DNA from 4 places in the Sporosarcina contaminans genome. Region 2 is predicted to be linked to each of the others. Evidence: riboswitches for the same ligand, from Rfam matches in the RefSeq annotation. Region 2 holds a riboswitch; each other region holds the start of a gene.
What was found. A riboswitch is a leader RNA that binds a small molecule or an ion and turns the genes downstream of it on or off. The one in region 2 is predicted to bind thiamine pyrophosphate.
Positions count from the first base shown of each region.

Region 1: linked by a shared signal. The riboswitch ahead of tenA (thiaminase II) and the one ahead of thiT (energy-coupled thiamine transporter ThiT) in region 2 are both predicted to bind thiamine pyrophosphate.
Region 3: linked by a shared signal. The riboswitch ahead of ACFQ38_RS14725 (YkoF family thiamine/hydroxymethylpyrimidine-binding protein) and the one ahead of thiT (energy-coupled thiamine transporter ThiT) in region 2 are both predicted to bind thiamine pyrophosphate.
Region 4: linked by a shared signal. The riboswitch ahead of ACFQ38_RS09055 (3-oxoacyl-ACP reductase) and the one ahead of thiT (energy-coupled thiamine transporter ThiT) in region 2 are both predicted to bind thiamine pyrophosphate.

Region 1 covers NZ_JBHTLT010000039.1:84,042-92,875, forward strand. Annotated here, with positions in the region: gene ACFQ38_RS08475 (hypothetical protein) at 1-373, opposite strand, end outside; gene ACFQ38_RS08480 (protein adenylyltransferase SelO) at 767-2,227, shown strand; gene thiW (energy coupling factor transporter S component ThiW) at 2,352-2,846, opposite strand; gene thiE (thiamine phosphate synthase) at 2,843-3,502, opposite strand; gene thiD (bifunctional hydroxymethylpyrimidine kinase/phosphomethylpyrimidine kinase) at 3,489-4,328, opposite strand; gene thiM (hydroxyethylthiazole kinase) at 4,325-5,131, opposite strand; gene tenA (thiaminase II) at 5,131-5,814, opposite strand; TPP riboswitch at 5,914-6,021, opposite strand; gene ACFQ38_RS08510 (aldo/keto reductase) at 6,232-7,074, opposite strand; gene ACFQ38_RS08515 (hypothetical protein) at 7,259-7,726, opposite strand; gene ACFQ38_RS08520 (GbsR/MarR family transcriptional regulator) at 7,899-8,447, opposite strand.
Region 2 covers NZ_JBHTLT010000040.1:304-5,920, reverse strand. Annotated here, with positions in the region: gene map (type I methionyl aminopeptidase) at 209-958, opposite strand; gene ACFQ38_RS08560 (DUF4870 domain-containing protein) at 1,150-1,491, opposite strand; TPP riboswitch at 1,678-1,778, shown strand; gene thiT (energy-coupled thiamine transporter ThiT) at 1,862-2,419, shown strand; gene ACFQ38_RS08550 (tryptophan-rich sensory protein) at 2,525-3,256, opposite strand; gene ACFQ38_RS08545 (M3 family oligoendopeptidase) at 3,418-5,220, shown strand; gene ACFQ38_RS08540 (GNAT family N-acetyltransferase) at 5,228-5,617, shown strand, end outside.
Region 3 covers NZ_JBHTLT010000121.1:13,331-22,164, forward strand. Annotated here, with positions in the region: gene ACFQ38_RS14710 (hypothetical protein) at 16-117, shown strand; gene ACFQ38_RS14715 (NUDIX hydrolase) at 124-366, shown strand; gene ACFQ38_RS14720 (vWA domain-containing protein) at 626-2,017, shown strand; TPP riboswitch at 2,298-2,402, shown strand; gene ACFQ38_RS14725 (YkoF family thiamine/hydroxymethylpyrimidine-binding protein) at 2,556-3,137, shown strand; gene ACFQ38_RS14730 (ECF transporter S component) at 3,139-3,720, shown strand; gene ACFQ38_RS14735 (ABC transporter ATP-binding protein) at 3,641-5,083, shown strand; gene ACFQ38_RS14740 (energy-coupling factor transporter transmembrane component T family protein) at 5,064-5,819, shown strand; gene ACFQ38_RS14745 (diguanylate cyclase domain-containing protein) at 6,324-7,265, shown strand; gene ACFQ38_RS14750 (hypothetical protein) at 7,262-8,353, shown strand; gene ACFQ38_RS14755 (GGDEF domain-containing protein) at 8,337-8,834, shown strand, end outside.
Region 4 covers NZ_JBHTLT010000042.1:63,956-72,789, forward strand. Annotated here, with positions in the region: gene ACFQ38_RS09040 (LTA synthase family protein) at 1-1,431, opposite strand, end outside; gene ACFQ38_RS09045 (hypothetical protein) at 1,677-2,474, shown strand; gene ACFQ38_RS09050 (LLM class flavin-dependent oxidoreductase) at 2,650-3,957, opposite strand; gene ACFQ38_RS09055 (3-oxoacyl-ACP reductase) at 3,976-4,728, opposite strand; TPP riboswitch at 4,865-4,965, opposite strand; gene ACFQ38_RS09060 (topoisomerase) at 5,492-5,893, opposite strand; gene ACFQ38_RS09065 (hypothetical protein) at 6,065-6,208, opposite strand; gene ACFQ38_RS09070 (aminoglycoside phosphotransferase family protein) at 6,750-7,682, opposite strand; gene ACFQ38_RS09075 (hypothetical protein) at 8,683-8,834, opposite strand, start outside.

The DNA of each region.
Region 1 (8,834 bases), on a different contig from region 2:
CCTTCTGATCATCGCTTACAATGGCCCGCACCGGAAAGTCATCCATTGCGAAGCGAACAATCCCCTGTTCCTCAGCCATTTTCATATATTCAGTCATCGTATGTTTTTTGGCAAAATTGCCTTCATCATTATAGACCGACGGAATGCCAACTGTTAAAATCCCTGCTTTTATATACATGTCTCCATCATTCGCGTCATCTTCTCCAATTGTCTCTACCTGTTTTTCGTCTACTTCCTTCTTTTCAACGTTATTTTTTTCTATATCCGTTTCGGTCTCCATTTGCGACTGTTCCTCTATGTCAGTGGACTTTTCCGGTATTGAACACGCTGTCAATAGAATGGTCGTCGCTAAAAGAACCAATATTTTATTCAAACAAATCCCTCCCATATGTTTGTAATATATACAAAGAGAAGTGGAAAAGGTTTCAATGAGGATTGAAAAGGTTGGAAATGATTCTTTTGGTACTGCAAGTTAAACGCCGAAATCGGCACTTACGTAATTATAAAATAGATCCGTAGTGTGAGAATTATAAGATTGAATATTCCGCAAAAGTATTTATTGATGCAAAAAAATAGGATAAAGGGCGATATTCGTGAGAGGATATGAAGAGGAAAGATAGAGGCAGCGTTTTCGCTTGCCCGTTGTGGAGGAGCCAGAAAGCTTGAGCTGCTCGCTCTTAACCGACCGAGAGTAGAAGCTATCGACCCGAAATGTGTGTAGACGCTGTTACAACTGCTCGAAAATACCAAGAAGGATGTGATCATGATGACGAAAAATAATGATGGATGGCATTTGGAGAATAGTTATGCACAACTCCCGGAAGCTTTTTTCACTGAAACATCACCGGAGCATTCTCCATCACCTCAAATTGTGATGTTGAACGAATCATTATGTGGGGATTTAGGGTTGGACCCGCAAATGTTAAACAGCGAAGAAGGCATTGCAATATTGGCAGGCAATCGGATCCCTGATGGAGGCAAATCGATTGCGCAGGCGTATGCGGGCCACCAGTTCGGACATTTTACGATGTTAGGCGATGGACGCGCGGTTTTATTAGGAGAACAAATAATGCCTAACGGCAAGCGTGTTGATATTCAATTAAAAGGATCGGGGCGTACACCTTTTTCACGAGGAGGGGATGGGCGTGCGGCACTTGGTCCAATGCTGAGGGAATATTTGATTAGCGAAGCGATGCATGCGCTCAAAATTCCAACGACTCGAAGCCTTGCAGTTACAGTTACAGGAGCCCCGGTCTATAGAGAGGAAGTGTTGCCAGGTGCAATATTGACTCGAGTGGCGCTAAGCCATTTGCGGGTTGGAACGTTTCAGTATGCTGCAGCACGTCAGGAGACTGATGATTTGCGGACATTGGCCGATTACGCGATTCACCGACATTATCCGCATATCGAAAATGACAAGAACCCATACCATACATTTTTAAAAAGTGTCATTGAGCGACAGGCGGAGCTTGTTGCAAAATGGCAGCTTGTCGGTTTCATCCACGGCGTTATGAATACGGACAATGTTTCGATTAGTGGAGAGACGATTGACTACGGGCCTTGCGCATTTATGGATACGTATGATCCCTCTACAGTATTCAGTTCAATTGACAGGGAAGGACGGTATGCTTACGGCAATCAGCCGGGCATTACGGAATGGAATTTGTCTCGTTTTGCTGAAACGCTGCTACCATTATTGCATGAGGATACAGACGAGGCGGTCAATATTGCACAGGAAGCAATTTCCGGGTTTGCTGAACGTTTTCATAGGTATTGGATGGCCGGAATGCGAAGCAAGATAGGCATTTTCAATGAAGAGAAAGAGGATATGCTCCTTGTGAAAAAACTACTGCGCATTATGCAAGACCAGAAAGCGGATTATACGAATACGTTTAGAGCGTTCACTTTAAATAAAGCCGAGAATCTTCCTTTCTTTGATCACCCTGAATTTCAGCAATGGCTTAAGGAATGGAAAGACAGGCTTTCTCGACAAACCGAAACAGAAGAGGAAGCCTATCAATTAATGAAAGAAAGCAACCCTGCAATCATTCCACGCAACCATCGTGTTGAAGAAGCACTTGAATCTGCGGTTGAAAACGGTGACCTTCGTGCGATGGAGAGACTGTTGGCAGCATTATCGGACCCTTATTCGTATTCGGAGAAGCAGGAAGTATATATTGCGCCGTCTAATTCAACTGATCCCTACCAAACGTATTGTGGAACATAAGTGCTCGCGTGAGACACGATACCGTATAAAAAAGAAGCAGGCAGCCAATCATTCTTCGTTTAATTGGCTACCTGCTGTATTTTACCAAGAAACATATGCTTCATACAGGCAACTAGGCAAAAACTTAGTAACTTTGTATTCTTTTCACTGCAGGCATACGTTGGAGCCGTAATGCAACGACGACGCCGATTGCCGCTCCGCTGATGCTTGAAACGAGGAAAGGCGGCATGAAGAAAAATGCAGTGACGGTCGTTCCCATTAAAATAGCAGCGTAAGGAACTGCGAAAAGGGATGCAATAATTCCTGTTCCGATAATTTCTCCTAATGCTGCAAGCAATGCCTTGCCCGATTGTTTATAGAGCAAACCTGCAAGCGCTGCTCCGATCATGCCTCCCGGGAAAGCGAGCAAGGAGCCAGTGCCTGTTAAAACGCGCACAAGTCCAGTCATAAAAGCGATAATGACGGCAGGCAAGGGTCCTAACAGTATGGCGGCGATCACATTGACAGCATGCTGAATCGGATAGGCGCGTGCGATGCCTGCCGGAAAGGAGACGAAAATGGAACCTGCAATAGCAATTGCCGTAAAGGCGGTCATAAGAACAAGCTTCCGTGTTGTCATTGCAAAGCACTTCTCTTAACTGCCCATTGGTTTGCCGTATGTTTTAGCTGTTTTGCTGCTATTTCGGGGTTCTCCGCGGAAGCAATCGAAGAAATGATGGAAATCCCGTGAGCTCCAGCTTTAAAAACCGGTTCGGCATTAGTTGCCGTAATGCCGCCGATTCCTACGATTGGCAACTCAGGAAAAAGAGTACTGACTTTTTCAATTAAAACAGTTCCAGCAACAGGCTTTGCATCGTCTTTCGATACTGTTTCGTAGACTGGTCCGATACCTACATAATTTGCCCCGGCCGCAATAGCCGCTTTTGCCTCATCCACTGAATGGACGGAAACTCCTACTATTTTATCTGCCCCAATCTTTTCTCGAACGAATGCCGCATCTGTGTCATCTTGTCCGACATGAACCCCATCAGCACCGATTTCAATCGATAGGTCAACGTCATCGTTGACAATGAACGGAACACCGTATTGCTTACATAGTCTTTGGCAGCTTTGGGCAAATGCTTTCTTTTCCGTTCGAGCAAGTGCATTCGGTCCTTTTTCACGAAACTGAAAACAAGTGATGCCGCCTTTCAAAGCGTCCTCCAAAACGGATAACGGGTCTGTAGCATTTATAGAACCCATAATGAAATAAAGCTTGTAGTCAACGTTTTTCAATCAACTCCACATCCTTCCGTGCCCTATTGCCTCGTAATCTGTAGGCAGCATGGTTTGTAGGTCCATGCCCGTTGCCAATGGACAAACCATCTTCAATTGCAGCATGGATAAAATGTTTGGCTGTTATGACTGCTTCCGTCATTGGTGCTCCTTTCGCAAGCTCCGCTGTAATGGCAGCGGCGAATGTGCATCCCGTTCCATGAGTGTCTTTCGTTTGGATCCGTTTGCTTTTCATAATAAAGCGCTCGCCGTCCGCTGATACGAATAAATCCTCTGCGAAAGGTGTATCTTCCCGATGGCCTCCTTTTAGCAGGACAGCTCCTGCACCCATTTCCAATAATCGCTTCGCAGCTATCTCCATATGTGATAATGAAGTGATCGGCATTTCTGCTAACACTTCTGCTTCGGGAATATTTGGCGTAAGAAGAGCGGCCATTGGAATTAACCGTTCCTTTAAAGCGACAATTGCGGCTTGCTGGAGAAGAGAGGCACCTCCTTTTGCAATCATGACTGGATCAATGACGAAAGGAAATGTAGGATATCGACTTAACGTATCGCTGATCGCTTCGATAATTTCAGCGGAAAACAGCATGCCTGTTTTTGCTGCTCCGATCGTAAAGTCATCCAATATTGCTTCAAGCTGAGCAATGACAATACTTGTGTCAATGGGCTGTACCGCATGTACCCCTAATGTATTTTGAGCTGTGACAGCAGTCAATGCTGAAGTTCCAAACGTTCCAAGTTCTTGGAACGTTTTCAAGTCGGCTTGAATGCCTGCACCGCCGCCACTATCTGAACCTGCAATTGTTAGAGCGATGGAAGTCATTCCTTAACCCCCTCTTCGATAAAAAATTGTCCACCATCGATTGCTTCATCATCTATGCCGCCTAAAGCGTTTAAGAAATGAACAGCGAAATCTCCAGGCCCGGCTGCATGTTCTGCCGCAACTTCGCCAGCTTTTTTGTAAAAGGCGAGACTATATGCTACAGCATCGATAGGAGTGTGTACATTAACCGCAAGGAAGGCGGCTGTAACAGCGCTCAACAGACAACCCATTCCTGTAATGTGGGTCATTATAGGGTGCCCTCCAGAAACTCGTATGAGTTTGTCACCATCTGTTACAATGTCAGTTTCTCCAGTAATGGCAACGAGGCAGCGATGACGATTGGCAACGTCCATTGCAGCAGCGGCAATATTGGCAGATCCGTTTCCGGCATCGACCCCCTTCGCTGTCCATTCCACTCCCGCGATGGCGGCAATTTCTCCCGCATTCCCTCGAATGAGCGCAATATCTAATTCGTCTAATAGACGTGTCACCGTTCTTTTGCGAAAAGCAGTTGCCCCTGCCCCGACAGGATCTAATACGACAGGGCGACCATACGTATTCGCACTTCCGCCAGCGGCAATCATCGACTCGACCGTGTTGGCATTCAACGTTCCGATATTAAGTAATGTGCTTGAAGATAGGGCAGAAACCTCTGCTGCCTCTTCTATCGAATCGGCCATTATTGGGGAAGCACCCAATGCCAGCAGTCCGTTTGCTTGGAAATTTGCTACGACAATATTTGTAATGCAATGGATCAGCGGACTTTGGTTGCGCAATTCATGCAGCAAAGAAGATGGAGCCATTATGCATGCGCCTCCATTCCTTCAATCTCCCACTGTTGCTTCGTCCATGCCATTTCCCAAAACTGCAATTCGTAGTGAGTGCTTTTCATAAAATGTGCTTTCAATTGTTCACGTTTTTGATCTGATAGATGTTCCGTCAAGTTGTTCAAACGATCGATCTGTTCAAGGGTTGCTTTTTCGAACCATTCAGAGCCGTATGTGGCAATCCATTTGTCATAGATCGGATGATTTGGTTTAGCATTTTTCAGCCGTTCTCCAATTTCATAATAAAGCCAATAGCAAGGTAACAATGCGGATAAAGTCGCTGCCAAGTCGCCTTCCATTGCAGCTCGATATAAATGTGATGTATAGGCATATGCGGTCGGCGCAGGTTTAAAGTTTTCGAGATCTTTATTTGTAATGTCCAATAGTTCGAAGAAACCTTCATGCAATGAAATTTCTGAACCGCAAGTACGATCAGCATGTTGTGCAAACCTTTGTACAGTCAACATATCTGTCGCTTGCACTGCAGCCATGGCATGCACTTTTGCAAAGTGCTTTAAGTAATACGAGTCTTGCAGTACATAGTATTTGAATACATCCTCAGGCAATGTACCGTTAGCAAGCGCGGTAATAAATGGATGATGAAAACTAGCCTCCCAAACGTTGTTGCATTCTTTCCGTACCTCTTCACAAAATGTCATCCCAACCACTCCTTATCCGTTTTAGAAAACCAAAAAAGCCGCTTCACTCAACGTATTGTTGAAGAAGCGGCTCGCATATCGGCGTAAGATAACCTTTAGAAGACGTGCGATCCACTTCCCTACGCTGGTATGAGCCAGATCAGGTTCTAAGGGTCCGCATATCGATACACGTCTCAGTCTTTCACAAAGACTCCCCCAGTGGTTAACTTTTTTCAGTTTTCAACTACACTATAGCACAGAATAATAGATTGGCAAGTCACATACAGTCTTGGCTGAATAAATTATGGATTGCCTCATAACTAAGTCGAATAATTCACAATTAAAAAGCTAAGAAAAGTTTTCTTCATCTTTCCGAAGACAGTTGAAAAAGCAAATGAGAACCAAAAAGTTCTCATTCGCTTATCTTAAGTATTTAAATTAAAAATCAAAGTTATCCGGATCTGGACCGCAACGGAGGTTTTGATTCAAGTTATCGATTTTTTCCATTTCTTCGTTGGATAGTTCAAAATCAAAAACATCGCTGTTTGATTTGATTCGCTCTTCTTTAATGGATTTCGGAATTGTCACAACGCCATTTTGCAGGTCCCAGCGGATGATAACTTGTGCAGTCGTTTTATTATGGCGATCTGCGATTTCCGATAGCACAGGGTGATCCAAAAGTTTGCCTTGCATAAGCGGTGACCAAGCTTCAAGCTGGATTCCTTGTTCTTTACAGAAAGCGTGAAGTTCTTTTTGCGTCAAATTCGGATGGTATTCAACTTGGTCGACCATCGGTTTGATTTCTGCGTCTTTCATCAGATCTTCAAGGTGGTGAATATGGAAATTGCTGACGCCGATGGCTCTTACTTTTCCGTCATTGTAAAGCTTTTCAAGCGCTCGCCAAGCGTCTTTGTATTTTCCTTCAACTGGCCAATGGATCAAATACAAGTCCAAATAATCCAAGCCAAGCTTTTGTAGGCTTGCTTCATAGGCCGCGAGTGTGGATTCGTATCCTAAGTCGGAATTCCAAACTTTTGAAGTGACAAATAAATCTTCTCGTTTAAGCCCAGTTGCTTCAAGACCTTCTCGAATCCCTTGGCCAACGCCTTTTTCATTTTGATAAACTGCAGCTGTATCAATGCTGCGGTATCCATTTACGATAGCATCCTTAACGGCATTGACAGCTTCAGCACCGTCTTCAACTTTGAAAACACCTAATCCGAGCCAAGGCATTTCTACACCATTGTGTAAAGTCGTTGTATCTTGTAGCTTTTTGACCATTATGATGACCTCCATTTTTGATTGATGATATACGTATTTACTATATCACGTCTTATTTAATTTGCCTTTTATGGGAGCTTTCTCTGCATTGAAGGAGCGTTCGTTTTTATAGCTGATAAGAGGGGCAGATTGATTAAATGGGCTGCAAGTGAGATTGAATGGGAAATATGTACGAGCTAAGTCGTTATTTCAGATCAGCATAGAACAGATGAACGCGCAGTAGAAAGGCTGTGGAAGAATCGGCTTCATACTCAATAATCAAGGATTGTCTTGGGGATATATGTATAAAATGGAACCCTGTGTCGAAAAAAGCGGTGAATGCTTCTAACAAGTCTGTTCTTTTTCCGTTGTTCGCTTCGAATAAAAGTTGAATCACCCGAACTTTTTCACCATTTTTAATCGGTGCAGCACCTTTCCCTTCCAGAAACTGCAGCCATTGAGAGGAAATAGACCCATTTGTGGCACAGGGAGTCACTTCGGTGAATAAAGATGATAATAAATTATAATCCCGATTTGTTACCTCGCTTTTCTTTATTCGAAACCAATAGCCGTCACTGTTATTTTCAAAAATGTATTCATCTGAAGGTGAGTCTTCTGGTAAACAGTCAAAGAATTGAATTGATGGAAAAAGGGCTGATAGATTGCTGTTCATGTTGAAATGACGCTCCTCTCTTGGTTAGAGATTCTTTATTATCATTTAAACATAGAGAGTTTTGTGAAGAAAGCGTAAATTGATGGTCGCGAGTAAGCTTGACGGTTATTTGACGTGCGACCGACCTCAACAAAAAAACACGCCAATTGATGACGTGTTCATTTTCTATCGGTTATTCGTTTTTAGATTCATCTTTTCGTGGGACGAGATCAAAAATCTCATGATCCTCAAATGCATCGACTAAGCGGTCGAGCCATTCGTAGTAATCGCGAATATAAATGAGCTTTTCAATGTCGATAGCAATTTCTTCTTTCAGTTCATCGTCTATAGTAGGGTCCTGTTCCAATCTCTGTAGCTCGTTTAAAGACTTTCTAATTGCCGCTGAATAGAGTGAAATGGAACGGCGCCATTTAATAGAAAACAAATCGATGAAGTTTTGATACCAATCGTCCCTCACTTGATATAAATCTTTGCGGACACCGCGTATCCAGGCGCGTTCTACTAATTTCAAATCAGTCAGCGCTCTAACAGAAGTGCTCATACTCGTTTTGCTCATTCCAAGTTCCTCTGTCATATCATCCAAAGTGAGCGGTCTATTATGAAAGAACATCGTCCCGTACTGTCTGCCAGCTGAAGGGGTCAGGCCGTATAGGTGCATATTTTGCGCGATGGTTTCGATGATTCGCTCGCGAGCCTTATCAAGTTTTTCTTTACCGTCCATAGAAGGTTCCCTCCACTACTTTCTTCAAATTAACTTCATTCAGCGGACGTCTTCATCTTAGCGGCAGAATCAAAGATGGTCAATGATTTATTGGAATGAAACCCCGGCTGAATTAAGTATGGGCCCCGGTGTTTACCGGTCACTTGCCTAAGCGTATTATACCCATTTTCATATTGCAATGAAATTTATCGATTTGTACGGTTTTTTCTGTACAAACAATTTATTTTGTAAAAACGGTTGTATTACAATCTCATTACGTTATACTAATAAACGTAGGTTTTAGTACCCTATTAAAAAGATCCTACTTGATTTGGTTAGGAATTGGGCAAATTGAGTGAGCAAAGAAAAGTGTAAGGATGTGAATTTACAGGTTAGGGTTAAGAAAAT
Region 2 (5,617 bases):
ACTGCGTTGCTCGTCTCGCTCGTCCCCTCATGAACCTTAAGTTCTATTCGGGTCTTCGCTCGACTTCGCGCCTTGTCTGGCAAGCGCTTTCAAGCCAAGCTGGGCAAACACTTATCCCATAACTAAAAACCTTTAAAAGACTGTAGACAAAGTAAAAAGATACTTTGTCTACAGTCTGAGGAGGAGCCGTAAATGGCTCCTCCTTTGCTTAATCCAACTGAGTTAAAATGATCGGTTCGTCTTTTGTAACGATGATAGTATGTTCAACTTGTGCAACGAGTGATTTGTCAGGCGTTACGAATGTCCAGCCGTCTCCCAATTCGATAATGTGCTCAGCTTTCTCTGAAATGAACGGCTCCACTGCTAAAACCATTCCTTCTTTCATTAATGTTTTATCCCAAGCATCGTAATAATTGAGGACATGCTGAGGCTCTTCATGTAACGAAGTTCCAATCCCGTGGCCAGTCAAGTTTTTAATTACTTTTAATCCATTGTCTTTTGCTTCACGTTCAACAGCTTTGCCAATTTGGTTTAAGCTTGATCCGGCTTTCACTTTTGTCATTGCCCGGTCGAAAGCGCTTTGTGCCACATCGCACAGCTTTTGTTTCCTTTCATCTGGTGTTCCGACTACAAATGAAACGCCTGTATCTGCAAAGTAACCTCCAAATGACCCTGAAACATCTATGTTGACAAGGTCTCCGTCTTTTAACGTTTTGGAACCTGGAATGCCGTGTGCGACTTCATGGTTCACGCTAATGCACGTATAGCCGGGAAAATCGTATTGATCGATTGGAGCCGAGACTGCACCGTGTTCTTTGAATAGTCGCCCGCCTAATTCATCTAACTCTTTTGTCGTAATGCCAGGAACTGCAGCCTCTTTTAACGCTTCACGAATTTCAGCTACAATTTTGCCGATTTTTTTTAACGCTTCAATCTCTTCATTATTCTTTACAATCATTTTGTACTGGTCCCTTCTTTTTTTCAATCACGCATCGGTCTTCCTTTAAGGCAGAAAGCCGTTTTGCGTCAAGCCTTCCGATGATCGAGGATGACCTACTATAACCTGCGTTTTGTTCAGCTTTCTATACTATATCATATTTTTTTCCGATGTATGATGTGTATGCATTGCTCGTTTTAGACTCCTATTTATCACTTCAATACTTTAACGCCTTGATAGACATTCCAAATGATGATCGCTAAAAATAGCACTCCATAAATGAGCATAAATAGGAAAGGCGTAAAACTCCAAAAATTAATATCACCTGTCATCATGCCCATCAGTCTATTTTCGAAAGAGACAATCGAAAACGAAAAGAGCAAGAAGCCTGCCACCATAACGATAACGGGACATAGGTGGGAAATAAGAGATCGCTTCGCATGCGTTTTTACTTCATAATCATCCGTAACAAAGTAGACGATGACCGGTAAAAGCAAGGGAGAGAAAAAAACACTGAAATAACAGAGAGCAGACAATATTTTACTATTTGGCATATAAGAACCTCCTCGTTCACAGTCCACTTATTTATCAATTCCCATCCTATAGACTATCCAAAACGAATAATTTTCATAGGATGTTTGTCCAATAAAACAATATGATACGTATTTTTCAATTAAAAAACTTGCCACCTATTGCTTCTAATAATTATTCCATATACAATAGTATCGATAATTGAATTACAAGACCACAAGGGGAGCCTTTTGGCTGAGAGTGGACAATGCGTCCTGACCCTTCGAACCTGTAAGTTCATGCTTGCGTAGGGATGTGGATGGAAACTGGCATACTACGATGTCTCGGTTCTATCCGGGGTGTCGTTTTTTGTTTCCTTATATCCCTCCTATTCCAAAGAAGGAGGAGAACTAGTTGGATCGTAAACGTCTTCAATTTTTGTTAGAGGTTGCTATTTTAGGTGCATTATCTTTTGTTTTGGACTTGTTAGTATTGTTCAAGTTGCCGCAAGGAGGATCGATCACGTTATCAATGCTTCCGATTATCGTCATGGCCTACCGTTGGGGAATTGGCGGAGGGATGTTAACGGGCTTCCTTTCCGGACTGCTGCAGCTTGTCTCAGGAGCTTTTGTGCTAAATGTTTACCAGGCGGCTCTTGATTATTTTGCTGCCTACACATTGGTTGGTGTAGCAGCCATTACAATCGGTTGGTTATTAAACGGTAAAAAATCGAACGATAAGAAAACAATGGGGATGGCAATTGTTGTTGGCACCGTTGTAGGCGGATCGTTACGCTTTTTGATTCATTTCATAGGAGGCATGATTTTCTTCGCAGAATATGCAGGAGACCAGCCTGTTTGGTTATATTCGCTTGTTTACAACGCTTCGTATATGGTTCCGTCCATATTGCTCTGTGCGATTGTAGCGGTGCTTTTATTCACGACTGCTCCAAGATTAATTGAACGTACGTAAACAACTATACTTCGGAAAATTTATAGAGTTCAATCCCTTATTTGATGAAATAAACCTTCGTCCCGATAAGTAGAAAACAGAATGGAAATAAAACGGACTGTTCTTTCATTTTGAAAGGACAGCCCGTTTTTTTGAATGATTTTCTCTGAAGATCATAAATGCTATGAGAACCGCTGTTAAAAATAATGCTGCAGCTGTTACAAAAAGTTCATCAGTTCCGTTTTTAAATGCAATGCCGATAAATGTCCAAATGAACACGAAGTTCATCATAAAATCGTGGTAATGAAACATAAAATGAAGGGCAAATGCTGTAGAAATCGTTAAATAGATGACAGTCCATAATGGAGCACTTAAACCGAAACCAGACCAATCATGCAGCAGTAAGTAATAGCTTACTGTTGAAATGAGAGTAAGAAAATTCCATCCAATTAGCAAACTATATGGCATCCTGCCTGATATACGGTTATCCGTCTTATGATAGCTAAAATACACTGAAAACAAAATGCATAGTAACAGGATTTTAGCGGCGATGCTTAAAGACAGGTAGCCATAGTGCCAACAGAAAATCCATACGATCGATAGTGCAATAGCAGTGAAGAAGCCGTACATCCGTAAATTTATAAATTTTTGTTCTTTTGCAAACGAAGGAATCCAAACAAATAACATTGCGTATATTACTATCCATAATAAAAAGACATAATTTGCTGGAATAAAAAGTAATGGCAGCCTATTTGCGATTTCACTAGTTGTTTGACCGTTCAAAGAGAAAAAAGTCGCGATGACATGTAAAATGATTAGCACTAAAAGTGAAAGAGTCATCATGATAATTCTTGACATAATAAATCCTCCCTTTGAACAGTATACCTATGAAATGCTCTTGGTGCGAAAGAAAGTATGAAATTTACGTCACAAAAACCATTATTTCGAACACCGAAGATTCGTGTTATAATAATATTCGTAGTTAACGAAAATTTTAAAAAAGAGTAGGGGGATTTGTTATGACGAAAGTGGGTTATTCACAAGTATGGGATTTAGATGTTTTTTTTGCAGGGGGTAGTGAATCACAAGAACTTCGGGCACATTTGGATGCTTCAAAAGAGGAGATCAATATCGTTGAAGAGAAAGTTGCGAAGTTCCATACACCTGTTTCCGCGGATGACGGAAAAAAGGTTTTTGAGCTAATAGAAGCGATAAAAGACACTGCCATTAATTTACGAGAAGCAGGAGCAGTTATCGGCTGTTTTTTAGCTGCAAATACAAAAGATAAAAAGGCATTGATCCTGCAAGGGGAAATGGGAGCTTTATCTGCGAAGTTTGCAAACATTCAACTAAGATTCAAGCAAACACTTGCAAAAACCGATGCAGAGGTTTGGCAATCGTTACTTGAAACGGATGAACTTTCACAGTTTACATTCATTTTGAATGAATGGCGAGAAGAAGTGCAAATGAAGCTTTCCGAAGAAGAAGAAAGCTTGATTACCGCTTTAAGTGTTGATGGTTATCAAGGATGGGGACAATTATATGATCAGCTTGTCGGAGATATTGAAATTCAAATGACTGTTAACGGGGAAGAGAAGTCATTATCAGTAGGACAGGCAAATAATCTTTCATCAAATAAAAATGAAGAAATCCGGAAAGAAGCATTCGAAAAACTTACAGAGGCATGGAAATCGAAAGAAGACTTTTTCGCTTCTGCTTTAAATCACTTGGCAGGATTCAGGCTAGCCGTTTATGATAAGAGAGGCTGGGATTCCGTCCTTCAAGAGCCTCTAATGAGAAATCGCATGAGCCAAGAAACGTTGGATGCGATGTGGAGTGCAATTAGTGCCAACAAAGAACCATTTGTATCTTATTTAAGTGCAAAAGCCAAGATGGTAGGCAAGGAAAAGATTGACTGGTATGATTTGGATGCACCCGTGACTGCTTCTACGAAGACGATGGAATATGAGGAAGGCGCTGAATTCATTTTAGAACAATTCGGCAAATTCGGTCCGGAGTTAGAAGCTTTCTCACGCAAAGCTTTCAATGAAAGTTGGATTGAAGCCGAGGATCGTCCGAACAAACGTCCAGGCGGTTTTTGTACGGGTATGCCAAAATCGGAGCAGTCCAGAATCTTTATGACATATAGTGGTTCTATGTCGAACGTTGCAACTTTAGCCCATGAATTAGGCCATGCATTTCATTCATACGCGCTGCGTCCTGTACATTATATGAATCGGCAATATGCTATGGGCGTCGCAGAAACTGCATCCACATTTGCCGAAATGATTGTAGCGGATGCTGCGGTGAAAGCAGCGGAGACGAATGAGGAGAAAGTTGCGCTTTTAGAAGATAAAGTTCAGCGCAGCGTCGCATTTTTCATGAATATCCATGCGCGTTTCCTATTTGAAACAAGGTTTTATGAGGAACGAAAACATGGAGTTGTTCCTGCAGCACGTTTGAATGAATTAATGGAGGAAGCGCAAAGAGAAGCTTATGGGGGTGCGCTTAATACTGTCCATCCTCATTTCTGGGCATCTAAGCTGCATTTCTATATTACGAACACACCGTTCTATAACTTCCCGTATACATTTGGATATTTGTTCTCGCTGAGCATTTATGCGAAAGCATTGGCCGAAGGAGAAAACTTCGAACAGAAGTATCTATCTTTATTGCGCGATACTGCAGTTATGTCTGTCGAAGACCTGGCTATGAAGCATTTAGGAGAAGATATAACAAAAGTCGATTTTTGGGAGAAAGGTGTAGCTCTTTGTGTGAAGGACGTAGAAGAGTTTTTGAAAATAGCTTCCAAAGAAGGGTGAACAAGTATTGATTCTGCTTGAAGGAGAAACGATCTATTTACGAATATTGACAGAAGAGGACGCTTCGATTTTCACGGAGATGTTAATCGCCAATAAAGAGTTTTGGACAGTATTCGAGCCTCGTCATGAACCGAGTTATTATACCGTTTCTGTCCAGCGGGATAAAATCAGGGAATCCATCTATCAGATGAGGGACCGCAGGGAGTATAACTTCGGTATATTTGATTCGGAAACAAGCAGATTAGTTGGGCATATTTCATTGTATAGCATTAAAAGATTGCCCTTTTCGAGCGGTTTTATCGGATACTCGGTAGATGAAAGGGAGACGGGAAAAGGGATTGCGACTGAAGCGGTGAAGATTGTAACAAAATTTGCTTTCGAAACGATGTCCCTTCAC
Region 3 (8,834 bases), on a different contig from region 2:
GTAGGAGAAAACTTGATGGATGGTGTAATTCGTGAAGTGAAGGAAGAGAGTAGGATGGACGTTGAAGTGGAACACCTCATTGGCGTTTACTCAAATACAGGGATCCATAAATGGTAGGATAGCATGACGGATGTACCGACAAAGGTGATGTTCGATTTTGCATGTAAGCCGATCGGCGGTGAATTGTGCACCTCTGAAGAAACATCGGATGTCCGTTGGGTGCCAAATGAAAATGTTCTTGATATAATCACATCGCCGGCAATTCGAAGTAGAATACAGTCATTCTTCGATTTTGATGGGGCTGTGGAGTATATGGAGTACAAAACACATCCGGAATTTCAATTATTGCCAAGTAGGAAAGTTTAATATAAAGGAAGAACCACCTTCGCTTGAGGGTGGTTCTCACTAAAATCGTATTCCTTCTAACGCTTATACAATTTCTTCTTCTTTTGCATCGCTTGCACTCATAGGTAAGTTAATAATTTGCCTTGAAGACTTCTTCTGCTTTCTCTCAAAAATACATATTTAAATTCTCTCTCATTTACTATTAGACTTTCCGACCCTTTGACTTCTGAATACTCTGTACTAATATAAAATACAATATAATTTGTGAGGAGTTGGCGACTTGAGAAGTATTTTGTACGCATCGCTGTTATCCCTTCTATTATTGACAGCATGCTCTGCAAAAGAAAATCCGGAAGTGACAAATGACAATGGCGCGGGTGAAGAAGAGCAGCAAGTTGAAACTGTAGAAGCTGCTGAGAATGAAGAGATTGAGGAAGACAATGGTAGATTGGAGGATGATTTTTATGAGATTGATGCTCCACGAGCACTAACAGAAGTGGAGCAGGAAATGTTGCGTAAACCTGGTATATATAGTGGAGAACATTACGATAAGAATAGAGTAATTGATTATTTGGATCAGCTGCCGAATGATTTAACGGAAGAGGAATTTTTAAAAGAACTTGTTTATTTATTGTCTGAAGACTATCACGAAGAAGTCGATCAGCTTATTCATTTTGATTCAACTGTTGAAGTAAATATTGAACGCCCTGATGATAAAATTGATTCACCTGAATTGCGAACAGCGCATTATGCCATTCTAATCGATGCGAGCGGAAGCATGAGAGCGGCAGTTGGCAATAAAACACGGATGGAAGCAGCGAAAGAAGCTGTTTATGAGTTCGCTAAACAAGTGCCTGAAGGAGCGACAATTTCGTTAAGGGTATACGGCCATAAAGGGACTGGAACGGTGGCAGACAAACAATTGTCGTGCAGTAGCTCAGAAAACTTGTTCCAAGGTCATTTTGATAGCGCAAAGTTCAAGCAGTCTTTGAATTCATTCCAAGCATCGGGATGGACACCGATCGGGCTTGCGCTTGAGACGGTAACGGAGGACATTCCCGAAAATACCGACCATGTTGTCGTATATGTTGTCAGTGACGGCATCGAAACTTGTGATGGCGACCCTGTCCAGGCAGCAAAGGATTTAGTCGCTGCGGACATTGAAACAGTCGTTAATATTATCGGATTTGACGTCGACAACGAAGGGCAAAAACTGTTGAAAGAAGTAGCGGATGCAGGAAATGGAGACTTTACGTATGTGAACTCAGAGCGCGATTTGAAAGCGTATATGAGGGAGCAGTACGAAGAATTACAAAACCGTTGGATGGAATGGAGAAAGGAAGGAACTTCACAAACGACAGCGATTGGAAAAGAGAAAAGGGAATGGGCAAGTGAACTAGGCAAGAGGATTAAAGAGAAAAGTGAACGTGAGAAGGAACGAATGCTTGTTGCGCAGGAGTTTTTGTTAAAAAAACACGGGGAAGATTTATGGCATTTAGAATACGCAGTTACAAGTTATGTTTTTGAAAAATGGAGATACGGTGTAATGGAGGGAAATAAGGCGTGGCTTGATACTCATCAAGAAGAGAGGGAGCAATTTAACGAGTACTTCAAAGAAGGAATGGAAAAGGAGCAGCAGTATAGGGATAAAAAAATCGGGCGTGATGAATAGAAATCGTAAGAGCCTTTGAATTTAAATTAAATCAAAGGCTCAGCTTGTTGACAAACGCTCGCTACTACGTTTGGGCCAGCAGGCTTAGGTTGTCTTCCTTGGCAAGCGTTCTCAAGCCAAGCTGAAGAAACTTCTATCTATTTCCTACAGACCCTATAATGACTGAAGACAAAGCGAAAAGATACTTTGTCTATATAAAAGTAGGGAGTCATATGAATCTATTTACAAACATAATCTCTTCGACTATACTGGTGGCATCATAGAATTGAACTACATACCGTTTCTGCACTAGGGGTGCCATTTTGGCTGAGATGTGAGCTGTTGCTCCGATCCCTTATGACCCGATCAGGATAATGCCTGCGTGGGGAAGTGTAGTGACTTTCCTATAAGATCTTTATTCAGCGGATGGCATTTCGTTATTGACAGGACGAATGCATTTGTATGTTTGCTGAATGAAAGACTCATCATGAATGGACAAGTGGCTACATCTTCTCGGATGTAGTCTCTTTTTTATGAAAAAAATATAGGGGGTCACAAAATGGAATGTGGATTCAGTCCAATTGTCGGATTTCGCTTTTCGCTTCATCCGATGGCAGATGATTTTGTAGCAATTATTAAAGGGGCACTGGAAGAAACGGATACATCAGCTGTTTGGATGCATACAGACGATGTTTCTACGGTTATTCGCGGAAAACAGGTCCATGTATTCAATGTCGCCAAGGCAATCGCATTGAACGCGGCAAAAACTGGAAAACATATTGCGTTATCTGGAACCTTTTCTGCAGGCTGCCCGGGTGATAGCGCAGGAGATGTCTATTTGGATATGGGAGATGCAGTGCTGAACAACGATCATACGAGGCAATATGTCTCGTCGCAATTCGCATTGTATCCAATGAACAATCCTTCGTATATGGATATGATTTATCGCGAAGTAGATCGTGCTAAAGAGCATGGTGTCTTCAATGAATCAATGCATTATGCAAGCGGCATTCACGGAGATATTCATGATGTTTTCAATTTCTATGAAGAAGCTTTTTCAAATGCTCGCTCCGAAGAGTATAAACATCTTGTTATGACGGTATCGATGAGCATGAATAGCCCTTCGCATGGAGGACGATAACATGTTGAAATCGTGGAAGTTGAAAGAAGTCGTATTAATGTCTTTGTTTTCGGTCGTATTTGGGATTGTCTATTTGTTGTTTCTTCATGCGGGCAATATATGGGCGGGCTTCATTGGGCCGATTGCTTATGAATGGATATTTGGCATTTGGTTTATCGTCTCGATTATTTGTATGTACATTATCCGCAAGCCTGGAGCGGCAGTCATTTCCGAGACGATTGCGGCAGCTATTGAGGTGTTGTTAGGAAATGCAGTCGGACCAAGACTTATCTTGTCCGGGGTTATACAAGGCTTAGGTGCAGAGGCAGCTTTTGCCGTGACGAGATACAAACGCTTCGACCTTTGGGTGCTCATGTTGGCTGGCGCAGGATCTGCAATATTTAGTTTCGTTTACGGCTATTTCTTAGGTGGCTTTTCAGTGTTTAGCACCGGGTATGTACTGCTCATGTTTGGCTTACGAATTGTAAGCGGTGCAGTAATTGCTGGAGTTGGAGGAAAAGCGATTGCAGACGGATTACTTGCGACTGGGTCTCTACGTGGATATGCAATTGCCCGTTCTGAAAAAGGTGATGCGCGTGCCTGAAGTGATTCGGTTTGATGCGGTACATTTTCGATTTCCGGAAGATGACAAGTGGGTGTTGAAAGATCTTTCATTTTCAATCAAGCAAGGGGAGCGGGTCGTCTTCACTGGTCCCAGCGGTTGTGGAAAGTCCTCGCTTCTCTATTTGATCAATCGGCTATATCCTTATAATTGCGATGGCATTGTAAAGGGAACGATTACGCTGTTCGGGAAAGATAGCGAAGCTTACAAACCGGGTGAGGTGAATCATCGAATTGCGACTGTATTCCAAGATCCAGATGCTCAGTTTTGCATGCAAACGGTTGAAGAAGAGCTTTCCTTCACATTGGAAAATTTGAATGTCCATAGAGAGGAAATGGATGATCGGATAGCTGAAGTGCTTGCGCTAACTAAGTTGACAGCATTCAGACATGCAGTCATACACAATCTATCCGGAGGACAAAAACAACAGATTGCCGTAGCTTGCGCTTTAATAATGAAACCGGAAATCCTTTTATTGGATGAGCCGACTTCCCATTTGGATCCGTATACGGCAAAACAGTTCATACGTTGGTTGGACCGCCTGCAAAGAAGGTTATCCTTGACGATCGTCGCAATTGAACATCGGCTTGAATTATGGGATGGCTTTTTTGAAAGGCAAATTCCACTTAAGAAAATGCCGACTGCAGCTACTATCGAAAAAAGGAAAAGCAGTAAGCAGAATATCCCTTCACTTATTGTGAATGGTCTGCGAACAGATACCTTTCTACATTCCTCTTCCTTTACGTTAAACCGTGGTGAAGTGGCTGTGTTGGCAGGGCCGAATGGCAGCGGGAAATCGACGATGCTGAAGGCACTTTGCGGTATCATAAAGACGGAAGGAAAAGTGCAGCCAAACTCAGTCGGGTATGTTCCGCAATCGCCGGAGTTTTTATTCCTAACGAAAACGGTCCGTGAGGAAATTGCATATGGCGGTGGAGAAGCGGTAAATGAACTGATCGAACGTTTGCATTTAGCTGAAGTTGCAAACGCCCATCCGTTTGCGGTCAGCCATGGACAAAAAAGGCGGGTTGCCATTGCTTCGATGCTTTGTGATGGCAGGGAAGTGATTGTAATGGATGAACCGACATCCGGCCAAGATACGGCAGCTTTGGAAGAATTGTACCGCCTAATCGATGGGCGGGCAGTTGGCGGCACGACTTTTTTAATCGTCACACATGATATGGAATTTGCGTATAGAATAGCCGACTCCGTTTTATTAATGAAAGATGGAAAGCTGACAGGGAAGTACAATGCGGAGACCGTTTGGAACGATCATCAACTGCTGTCTGAACACCATTTGCTTCAGCCGATAGGAGGGAGCCAACGTGAAGTCAGCCTTGCATAATATGAACCCTTCCATAAAGTTCATTTCGATTACAATATGCATGTTGGCGATGGCATTCTTTTTCAATCCGTGGACTCCTCTTGTTTGCTTTGCAGGCGTTATAATGCTCCAAGCGTTTTTTAGTACAATTAGTTGGAAACGATGGATGCTCTTTATGGTTCCGTTTGCCATCATGGCTTTCGGCTATTTTTGGACGACGATTGTATTTGCGGAGGAGCGTACAGGAGAAGTCCTTTGGTCGGTTTGGAATGTAGATATTACAGAAAGCCAATTCAATCATGCGCTATCACTCAGTTTCCGAGTATTGGCATTCGCAGGATTGTCTTTACTATTCGCATTGACAACGAATCCTACAACTTTCATTATGAGCTTGATGCAACAAATGAAGCTGTCGCCGAAAATCGCTTACAGCATATTAGTCGGTTATCAATTTTTGCCAGTCATGAAGGATGAATTCATCCAAATACAGCAAGCGCATAGGTTACGAGGGGCCAATGTAGAGAAAAATGTTATCCGAAGGCTATTCAATCTGCGTAGGGTGCTATTGCCACTGCTTGCAGGTGCAGTACGTAAAGCGGAAAGAGCTGCTTTCGCTATGGAGGCAAGAGGATTCACAGGTGAAAAGAGAAAGTCTTTTTATAAGGTAGTTGTTGTCAGCAGGAAGGATTGGATGATGTGTTCACTTTTCATCACAATTCTATTGATAGGATGTATGTTCACGCTTTGGGATAAATAAAGGAGATTATCCGCTAAGCACATGTACTTTTGCATCATTATGTGAAGGAATAGGTTGAACTGTTGTTATGGAAAAACAGTGTTCTTTGCGACATCCTCGTCTGGATAGCTAAATAGGATCAAAACCACTCTAATAAGAATAAAAAGCCTTAAAAATTTTGCGTTAAGTAAATTTTTAAGGCTTTTTTTGTGTGTGAATCTCAAACTCTATCTATGACTGAAGCCATGAGAGCTCTTATCGGAATGGAGGGCGACATAATTTCCTACTGAAAAACCAACACAGACTTTTTACTGACTACTATCAAAAAGTTAAGCGGGATAGTCGAGTAACCTTGAAAATTGCACTAATTAGCAAATAGAGGAAAAAGTATGTGTTTTTAGTTGCTTTCTGTGTGTGGGAAAAAGGTAACAAATTGTTAAGTGTTTGATAAGTGTTGAGTAAGCGAATGGTAAGAGTGCCCCTATATGCTTTAAAAGGATTGAAGCGAGTGGGAGGATATGAAAAATGCACCAAAAACATAGCGGCAATGCGCTAACGGTTGATTTTTCAAGTTTAAGCGAAAGTGTTTATGAATTATTAGAAGACGTTTTTATGCTGACTATCTTGGATTTCGAAGGAAAAATAATAAAAGCAAATGAGCGTTTCCAAGAGAGATTTGCGTCTTCTTCTGAATTATATATGCGAGATTTCAAATCATTTCAAGATAAGCGACAATCAACCGCTTTTATACAAAACGCCATAGATATTGCAATGAATGGGGAACGGTGGAAGGGTGAATTATGTTTAGTTTCAAAGAACAGCGTTTCCAATTGGTTTACTTGCTTATTCGTGCCGATTGTACGTAACGAGCATGAACACCAAAATGAAGTCGTATGTCTGCTACTAGAGATTTCTGAGAAAGGCAGCTTAGAACATTGGCAACAATTAGCAACTTGCCATGAAATTACGGGATTGCCAAATCGAAGAATGCTTCAACAGGAGCTCGATGCTCTATCGGAACGGGCAATTCGGACGGATAACCGATTTGCAGTTTTATTCATGGATATTAATCAATTTAAATTAATTAATGATACTTTTGGCCATTCGGTTGGGGATTGGTTTTTAAAAGAGATCGCCGATCGCCTGCAAAAGCTGACTACATTAAGCAACCGGATTTTTCACGTGGGTGGAGATGAGTTTATCTTCTTGATCGAAGAAATCGATCATATTGAATCCAATATAGCAGAAATTATTGAAGTGTTTGATGGCCCATTCACATTGGAATCAATTTACTTTGAAGCCAGTGTCAGTATTGGAATTAGTATTTTCCCAGACCATAGCATACATCCGAAAAGATTAATTGAATATGCGGATACAGCAATGTTTGAGGCTAAATTGGATCGCCGTTTGCCTTATAAAATTTTTGGCAATGAGATCCTTCAACAAAAGAGAGGACGCAACAAATGAAAGGCAGAAATGCAATCGTTGGAATAATTGTGGTGGGCATTGTAACGCTCATACTCTTGAAGCTTTATGTGTTTAAGAAACAGGAAGTCGTCCAAGCGAAAGATCCGTTACCGACAGAGAGTTTTATACAGCAACATTTGATTGCCGATGATGGCCGGATTCGAACAAATATTACAGACCAATCAGAGATTTACCTGTCTGAAACGGTTGGGTTATGGATGGATTACCTGCTAGCAAAGGAAGATTCCGAGCAATTCAATAAGCAAGCAAAAGTACTGAAAAAATACTTTCTAACATCTGATTATTTAGTCGCTTGGGAACTGAAAGGGACAATGAAAGCACCTGCGAATGCATCTATCGATGACTTTCGTATAATGAATGCCTTTTATGAAGCAGGAGAAAAATGGAACAATCGCTCCTATACAAAAATGGCGAGAAAAATGGCGGAAAGTTTATCAAAATACCATTTGCGTCAAGGGTTTCTTGTAGATTATGTCGACTTGGAAACGAAATATCAAGGCACTGAAATAACATTGAGCTACATTATACCTGCAGCGTTTGATCGTTTAAAGGAAGAAGAAGTAATAACGAGTAATACGTATAACTTAACCCAACAACTATTGCTTGAATTACCTAATTCATCTATTGGGTTTTTTCCGAAAACGTATAACGTTCCAACAAAGGAACTGATCTATGACGATCAAGTGAATCTAATTGATCAGTTTTATGTTGGCTATCATCGTGCCCAATGGGGCGGAGATGTCTCGCCTTTGTTAGCATTTGCGAAACAGGCATTCTCGGATGGAGGCGGAATGATCTATGGGAGATACGATGGAGTTACTGGAAGGCCGATCGTTGAATATGAAGCGGTAGCCGTATATGCTCTTGCAATTTTAATGTGTTTAGAAATAGGGGAAGTTGAATTTGCAGAAAAGTTGATCAGTCGCATGAATACATTGCAGGTACGGGACTTTAAACAGCCGTATTATGGAGGATATATCGATCTGCATTCACGCGACACACATACATTCGACAATTTGCTCGCAATGATTGCTGAAAGGAGATGGATCGATGAACAAGCATATTGAGTTGGAAACATATTCTCTTGCTCTTTTTTCTTTACTGCTTGTTGCAGCACAGATGCCAGCGATTTTCCTTTTTAAAGAAGGAGCAATTGGCATCTTTCTTTATTCTTTTTTACTGTTAATCGTTTTAGTATCTCTCTTCAAAGGGACGATTGCAGGACTGCTTTGGTGCTTGCCTTTTTTATTCATAATCGGATCGGTATTAATTTATTCCAATCTGCCTGCAAGCAGTTTGTCAACCAATCTTAATGTTATGCCGTTGCCGTATTTCATGGCATATGGACTTTCTATTGTCATCCTTGTGTTAATTGCTGGCAAGATACATGAACGTGTTACGAGACAGGGGGAAATGGTACACCAGCTGAAAGAAAAAATCCGCCAATTTGTCGCGGTTGATATGGAAACTAATTTTGACAATAAACAAAGGATGGAATTTGAATTGAATGCGGAAATGAAACGGATCAATCGGTATGGTGGTGAATTT
Region 4 (8,834 bases), on a different contig from region 2:
ATACAGCACAATGACTGAGTTATCATATAAACCCATTTCTTTTAATCGAGTGAAGACTGTTTGAATCGTCTCGTCCGTATAACGCGCCGTTTGGAAATAATCATCCACACTAGCGTCTCCAGTCTCTGCTTTATCAATTGTCACTAGGTCTTGATTCATCGCATACGGATAGTGGTTTGCAACCGTAATGAATTTCGCATAGAAAGGCTGCGGCAATGAAGCTAGCATGCTTTCAGATTGCTCATAGAACGGTTTGTCCAACAGTCCGTATTCGGCCATGTCGATCGGGTCACTCGTATCATAATAATTTGCATCGAAGAAATGATCGTACCCAAACGCTTTGTAGATCGTATTCCGATTCCAGAAGCTGCCGTTATTGCCGTGGAAGACAGCGGATGTATATCCGTGATCCTTTAAAATGCTTGGCGCAGCTTGGTACGTATTTTGCGCTTTCGTAATAAAAGCAGATCCTTGCGGCAGACCGAAAATGGAGTTCTCCAACATGAATTCCGCATCGGACGTTTTGCCTTGGCCTGTTTGGTGGAAGAAGTTATCGAAATACGCTGTATTCTCATCTTTTGTTAATGAATTTAAAAACGGTGTCACTTCTTCCCCGTTCAATTTGTAGTTGATGAGGAAGCTTTGGAATGATTCTAAATGCAAATAGATGACATTCATTCCTTTTGCGATCCCAAAATACTCTTTGTTCGGTTCAGCGTAAGTAGATTGTGTAGAGTTGATTACTTCTGTAATGTCACTACTATCTGCAAGCGCCCGCTGTGATGAGGCCGCTGCTGTTTCCACCGAGTCATAAATCGAGTAATTGTACATCCCTAAATATTTCACAATATAATTCCGATCAAAGCCGCGCGTCAATAGCTGCGGACGGCTCGATTCGGCAAGCCCTAAGTTGACCAACGAAAGGACTAAGGCCCCTACAAGTATCGGGGCTGCTTTTTTAAACCCAATTCGATTTGTCTCTTTTCGTACCTTGCGTGAAAATCGAAGGTACAACATGACGATTACGTCCACAAAGAACAAAATATCATAAGGCTCTAACAAGGAAAGGACACTGCCGCCTAAATCTCCAAAATTTTGCGTTTGGAAAAGGGTAGGCAATGTAATAAAATCACTAAAAAATCGATAATAGACGATATTCGCATATAAAAGAATCGACATGAGCGTGTAAATCATAACAAGGGCAGTATATTTTCTCGTACCTTTAAACAGAAAAGAAATTCCTAAAAACAGCAATGCTGAACCGAGTGGATTGATCAGTAATAGGAATTGTTGAAGTGGTCCTTCTACCCCTAAATCAAATTGTGTAGCCTGAGCAATATATGTTTTCACCCATATCATCAAGACAGCGACTGCATAGATTCCTAAAAAGTTGTGGAAAAGAAAATCTTTCACATTCCGTTGTTTTCTCATGTAATTCACCAACCTTTTACTTCTTAATTCTCTTTATATCTACGGAAAATGTTATTTTAAAATAACTTTAACTCTACGGCTAAAATATAATACTCCTCTTTATCCATTTCGTCAAGTTCGTAGGTTTCAAGGTAAGGCAAATCAAGAGGTATTCATAGTCTTTTAGAACTATTTCAAATTTCTCTTTCTCCAGAGTATCCTTTTTGACCCCTCCCTTCTATATAGAGGGCAAAGGGGGAATGAGCATGACACACTATCTGAAAGAATACGCACGATTTCAAACAATTGAGGAAATGGACGTTGCAGCTGAACAGCATGTGATGATCCACTATGATGAAATGACGAATTCAGATCGCCAAGTTTTAGACGTCATTCGCCGCTACTCCGTTAAATATGGGGCTGCTCATTTGAAACACGGAACGATCGAGGAAGCGATTGGAAAATCCAATGTAACAGTAAGACGGGCAATCCGCAAACTCGTCAACCTACGCATCATCGAGAAAATCCATTACATCCGACCGGTCATGAGCGGGCTTGGCGCCAACATTTACAGCATTTTACCTTTCGATGACCAGGGGAAAATGAACGACCGTGACCATGACGACAAACCGTATGAGAACGAGGAAAAAGAGCAGCTTCCGGCAGACGAAGCTACTCTTTCTAAATCTTTATTAAAATCTAAAGATCTTAACTACACGTCTCCTACGGAATCGTCAAAGTACTCCACAAGTCTATTTAGTCGAATGAAAGACTTGCTTGCCGCAACGATCGGAGACACAAAAATGGCCCGTGAATTCTACGGAATTCATAGGGCCCTATCTGGAAGCATGTTGAAGTTTGATATTTACAAAGACGATCTCCACGTATTCGAAGACCTTGCGTATCGTGCTTTAATGATTACTGTGATGGCTACGAAGAAGAAAGCTATCCGTAATTTGCCGGGGTATTACAAAGGCGTTTTGGACAAGTTAGTTGATGAAACGTATTTCAAAGATATGTTTATGCTTTTTGATAAGCCGGTGGAAGGGTTTTATTGTCCGTGAGTTTTTCGCGATGAAAAAACTGTACGCAATTCGATTCACTATCGTCCAGCTTTCTTATCCACTAAATGATTGATATATTTCGTTAAGGGATTGATCATATTGATAGCACAACGTTGCACGGTGCTGATTTTAAAGGTTAGCAGTATAGAATCACTTGCCATTTACTAATCTTTTACTAGGCTAGTCCCAAATGTTCACGCAACGTGTGGCCTTCATATTTGTTTTTGAAAAGACCTCTCTTTTGCAGCTCGGGTACTATAAATTCAACAAAGTCCTCTAAGCTACCGGGCAATGTGGGAGGCATAAGATTAAAACCATCGGCTACCCCTGCTTCAAACCAAAGCTCCATCTGATCGACAATCTCTTCAGGCGTGCCGATGAGTGTGAAATGTCCTCCTCCAGCATTTAGATACCCCAATAGCTCCCTTACTGTTGGGTTTGTATCCTGAAGTATTTCTAATATCGTCTCATATCGGCCGACCGGTCCAGTAAATTCCTCCACAGGCGGCAATGGTGGAACCTTTTCATCAAGTGCCCAATTGGAGCAGTCTTGTCGAACAAAAATGCTCAGCTGTTTTAAAGCCGTTTCAATAGGTAATTGTTCGTCTAATGCCGCTTTCTTAGCGAAAGCCTCTTCACGACTCTTACCGACATAAGTTACTAAGCCTGGGAACACTTTAATATGTTTGTCGCTATTCTCGCTTTGTTTCACTTGCTCATTGATTTTTTCTCGAAATCTTTTTGCTTGCTTGAAGTTCCACGACACTGAGTAAACAGCATCGGCATGCTTTGCGGCTAATGCAATACCTTGTTTGGACGCCCCTGCCTGCATTGCGACCGGTTTACCTTGTGGACTTTTCGGCGTAGTGGACGGTCCACGCACCTTAAAATAGGTACCTTCATGATGAAATGGCGATATATTTGAAGGATCGATCAACTTTTTCTCTTCACGTTGATGCAGAAACGCTTTACTGTCCCAGGAAAGAAACAACTGATTCATTAACGTTGCAAATTCATCTGCTTTTTCATAGCGATCATCATGAGATGGTAGCTTATCCATACTATGATTCTGCGCTTCAACATCAGTCATTGAAGTAACAAGATTCCAACCAACACGACCTTTTGTTATATGGTCTAAACTCAAAAGCTGCCGTGAAGCCGTAAATGGATTGGAAAAAGTACTTGAGATCGTTGGAACTAACCCTACATGCTCTGTCACTTGGGATATGGCTGTTAAATTGATCAGTGGATCAAACCAAAACGCCGGCATATCACTGGTTTCTTTGCCTACAAATGATTGATTATCTGCAAAGAATACGACGTCAAGCAAGCCCCTTTCCGCCAACTTAGCCAAGTTCTGATAATAGGTAATATCACCAATCCGTTCAACACTTGAATCAGGCATTAGCCAAGCAGCTTGGTGGTGTCCGCAGCCATACAGCAAAACACCTAAGTTTAAATGTTTTCCTTTCATTTCAGCCATTTTTCACACCCCCATTTGTCAGTTCATTGTTAAACCGCCATCGACGGTAAAATTCTGACCTGTAATGCCGCTTGCATGTTCTGAAGCCAAATAAGCGACCATATTCGCAACGTCTTGAGGTGTGGTGACTTTCTTCAACGGCGTTGAGTTGGCAATTAAATCGAATACTTCCGGCGTTGTAACAGCACTGGCGTTAGTTGTTTTCAATAAGCCCCCTGAAACGACATTCGCCTTTATGCCATACGCCCCTAATTCGGCAGCTATATTACGTGTAAAACCGATTAAACCTGCTTTCGCTGTCGTATATTCATGATAAGGTACGACAGGATTTTGAAATAAATTTGTCCCTATACTAATAATACTTCCATTTTGTCGTTCAATAAATTGAGGGACGACACTTTGAATTACGTTAAATGCCGCTTTTAACGTACCATCTAATTGTCTTTGATAATCATCCCAAGATAATTCTGCGAAAGGTTTCTGCTTGATTGGATCAAATTTAAAATCGATCAATGCATTATTCACCACAACATCAATTTGCCCAAAATAGTCAGTTGCCTCTTCTACCATACGATCCACTTCTGTACGATTGGTGACATCCGCTTGAATGGCAATCGCATGCTCCTTTCCAATCTCGGAAACAATTTTGTCGGCTGCCTCTTTGCTCTTATTGTAATTGACGACTACCCGAAATCCTTGGTTTGCCAATGTCCTTACGATCGTTGCCCCTAACCCTTGACTACTTCCTGTTACCAATACGACTTTACTCATCCCAACCACTCCTGTACGTATATTATTTGAAACGGTAAATGGCAGCTAAAAATAAAAAACGCAACCTTCCAAAAGGAAAGTTGCGTAACACTATGATGACATACCAAAAAGAAGACAGAGTCATCCCTCTTCGTATATCCAAGAGTTTACACTTTCCTACGCTAGTTTCAGCTAGATCAGGTTCAAAGGGTTTGAGTCACTACTCATCTCAGTTAAATAACACCCCTAGTGCATACTATTTAGTTTTTAAGAGTTTTTAGATCATGCGGCCATTTATAGTATTTCTATTAGTCTGTACTTTAAACCATAGCACATTGTATGATCTATTACAACTTGGCCATTTATTTCCTTGGGTCCATAGTCAAAAAATATAAGATCAACTTTGATTGCTTTTTTCAATAAACATGTGGAAGATCAGATTTGCAACTACAAGAATGATATTCAATCCACAAAGAACTGGACATTCACGGAAAGACGATCTATTCATCTACCCGCTTGGGCATTGGCCCACAATCTACTGAAAGTAGCTGGCATCCACGTGCTACTTTCAGTTTTAAAAGGGAATAATACAAGAACAGGTGGGGAAAAACGAATTGTTTTCCTCACCTGTTCTATTTCAGGAACATATTGGACAGCCCCTATTATAATTATTGACTATATCCTTCAAATTAATTATTTATCCAGAAACTTATAGATAAGGATAGACTTACTCTATTACTTGTTCCGGCCAACCGATTTTTTGCTGATAAATCAAAACATCCCGTTAGTATTCCTCAATCTTTATTTTTATTTTCGTTTTTATTTCTTCTTCACTATCTGTTGCTGTTTCTGTTTCAGAAACATTCTTAATAGACTCTTCAACTATTTGCTGAATCAATGTATTATCAATTTTGGCATCCTTTGGAAAACCTACTGAAACTGTTAATTCGTTAATACTCCCACCAACCATTATTGCTAGTGAATCACTTTCAAGTTCCGTCTCCTTTGTAATAGATTCATTTGTTTCATTTTGTAATTCAGATAAGAAATTTGATATTCCATCATCCCCACCGTTTTCTTGGGAAATTACTACTTCTTGCTCGCTTTCTAATACCTCGGTTGTATTACACGCGACTAACAAAATTAAACTAAATAAAATCCCTGCAATGATAGCTTTTTTCCTCACTTCTCAATTCTCCTCTCAAAAATAAAGTGCAAATTTCACAACAATTCTCCATGCATAAGTTTAACGATATCTATTGGAAATAGTTTCAATTTAAACATATTTTTGTTCAGCTAACTGGGCCGTTTGCAGAACGGACGCAAATTGCTTAACCGCAACGGCTTCCCAATATGATTACTGAAATAAACCAATCATCCAAACTGTCAAGTACATAGGAACTGCAACAATTATCGCCCCTGCAACTAAGTAGCTAATTGCCCATATAAAAAACTTTAAAATATCATATATAGCACCTGCTAAGTCATCAACAAATCCCAACTTTAGCCCCCCTCTACCCACAACATATTTGATAATCCCTCTTTAACAGTATTTCCCTTTAGAAAATAATACATAGCCCATTCAGCGATGTTCCACTTTTGCTATCTGGCCGTTTGGTGAATATCATTATATATCTTAGCACAATGAGATCTGATCCAGCGGAAATATTCAGTAATTTTTTTAAATATATACATCGGAATTTGTCGGGGAGGCAGTAATCTCGGAAGGTTTATCTCGAAGAATTTTTACTCCTCAGAGCTGATTGATCTAATAGTTGTCTTTTCTGTTAATTTATAAAAAAAAACGATAAGATGTCTTAGCGTTTTATGTGTGTGTCCTACTTATGCGCAGTTCATTCGAAAACGTCCTGAAACTAAAGGAATGGCAATAGCAAGGGTATGAGACAATTCTCGTTTAATCAAACAATGCACTAAGAACTGGTAAAAAAACAAAATTTTTCTCCTTGGGCTCATGAGGAGTTGAAACATGAATCAAGTTCCACTTTACATTATTAAGGGTAAAGTTTTACAACTAATTAATGTCAATTAAATTTATACTTTGATGAATCGAATACTAAATCTATCAAGCTATCAAAAAGCTTTAGTTGTGAAGGATTATCCCAATCTTCCTCAAACTCAGCCATTAGCCACATTACTTCATCTAAAAATACGTGTTCTATGGATTTTTGCCAATAACTCTTTTCTAAATCAGTTAAACTGACCGATTCTTTATACCCAGACAGGAAAAGTTCCCATTGATTCGGTGTAAATATCTTATCTGGTGCAGTTGATAATTCATTATGAAACAAAAGTAAAACTAACGCTAAATCAAATATTCGAGGAATCCATTTAGCATTATCTGGGTCAATTAAATAAGGTTTCGGAGAATAAATTAAATTATTAGCTTTATAATCGTGTGGTGTTGCGACATTTGGCAACCCAACATTTTTTAGCTCTTCTTGTTGGGTAACGATTTGTAACAGTTTTTCTTTTAATAGAATGCCATCAGTTCTATGATTAACTTTTTTTGCAAACTCTTCGATTGCTTGAACACTTTCTTCAATTTCTTCATTGTTAAAATCATAAACATCATATTCTTCCAACTCATATTTATTATCTTCAAGAGATAGTTGATGTATTTGTCCCAGCAGTTTACCTGCATCAAATATTTGATTATCAGTTCCTCTATAAGTTGTTCCTTCAATAAAAGGATAGACAACATATGTTTCCTCTCCAATATCTTGTGGATTGTCCATTTGAATATCCACAGGGGTGACTACTTTAATACCATTATTCTTTAGATATGTAGTATAATTTACTAATTTTCTTGCTTCCTCTATCGGATTTTGTGTCCTTTTAACAATTAACTCTTTCCCTTTATCAGTTATTCGATATACAGGTGAAAAAGGATAAATACTTTTAGGCTCTTTGTCTATTTGAAAGCCAAACCTTTTTAACACATCAATTCCATTCATATTTATACCTCCAAAAGATAATTCGTTTAAAATTATAAAGTTACAGATGACTACAAAAGCTTTTGATTAAATTCCTTACTAATTCCCTCGTTTTTTCACAAACCTGCTCCGTTTAAGTACATTTCTTCATAACCCCTTATTCCCCTTCATTTTAATATATATTCTAAATATTCATATAAATATTTCTCATTACTACTATATTCCTTCACACATGTCAGTGCGCAATACTTATCGAATCCAATTGTTTCAGGTTCGTTTTTCTTATTTATAGGCAATAACAGACTGCATATGTCATGAACGATGTGCAGTTTTGGTTATATACGAAGTCGTATCCAGACACCAGTCGCGACCAATAGGAAGCTGTTTATGAAAACATCATCGCATTTGGCGGGGAATTCGGCCAAGGTGGATATGCGCCTTCCTTTAAAACGATTGGCTTGATATTCGCATGAAGGAAGGGCGGATTGTACGGGAACATGGGATGATTCGGTTTACTGATTCATATGCGGAGGAAGTAGTGGTTACGTTACAAGAAGCCTGATTGCAGATTAGGATCATGTCTTATTGTGAATAGAACTCGCTTTCATAGCGGGCTCTATCTTTTTAATAACAGTTGGGTTCCAATCCTTCATTCAGGTTAACTGCAACGCCTATCTGCGTCCCCTCTTCAGCTCGCCCATCACTCTAACTTAAATACTGATTCCCCTTATTCGGTTTCAACCAAAACAAGGTTGATTCCATTGTGAAGGACTGTGACTTTGGAAGTAAATGCTGATAAAGTTTATCCTGTTATAGATTCATATCCTACAACTTCGAGTTCACGCAAAAAACCGGCTCTAATCATTTTTCATTAATGATCAGAACCGGTTTATCGTTTTTCTTTGCGACGAAGCTTCTTAACTCCAGACAAAGGTAGCCTAACCACTACCTCATAAATGCATCGAAATCATGTTGATCATTACACGAGACCAACTTCTCAATATCCTTTTTCCATTTTGCTTTATTCTTCCTGAATCCACTTCTTAAACCGGTTAAGGCCATTTTCTATTTCTTTTTCCATCTCTTTTTGCCGTTTCTTCATTTCTTTCTTTATCTTTTCTTTCTCTCTTTCCTTCTTGTCTTTCTTCTCTTGTGTTTTGCAAGATAAAAGTG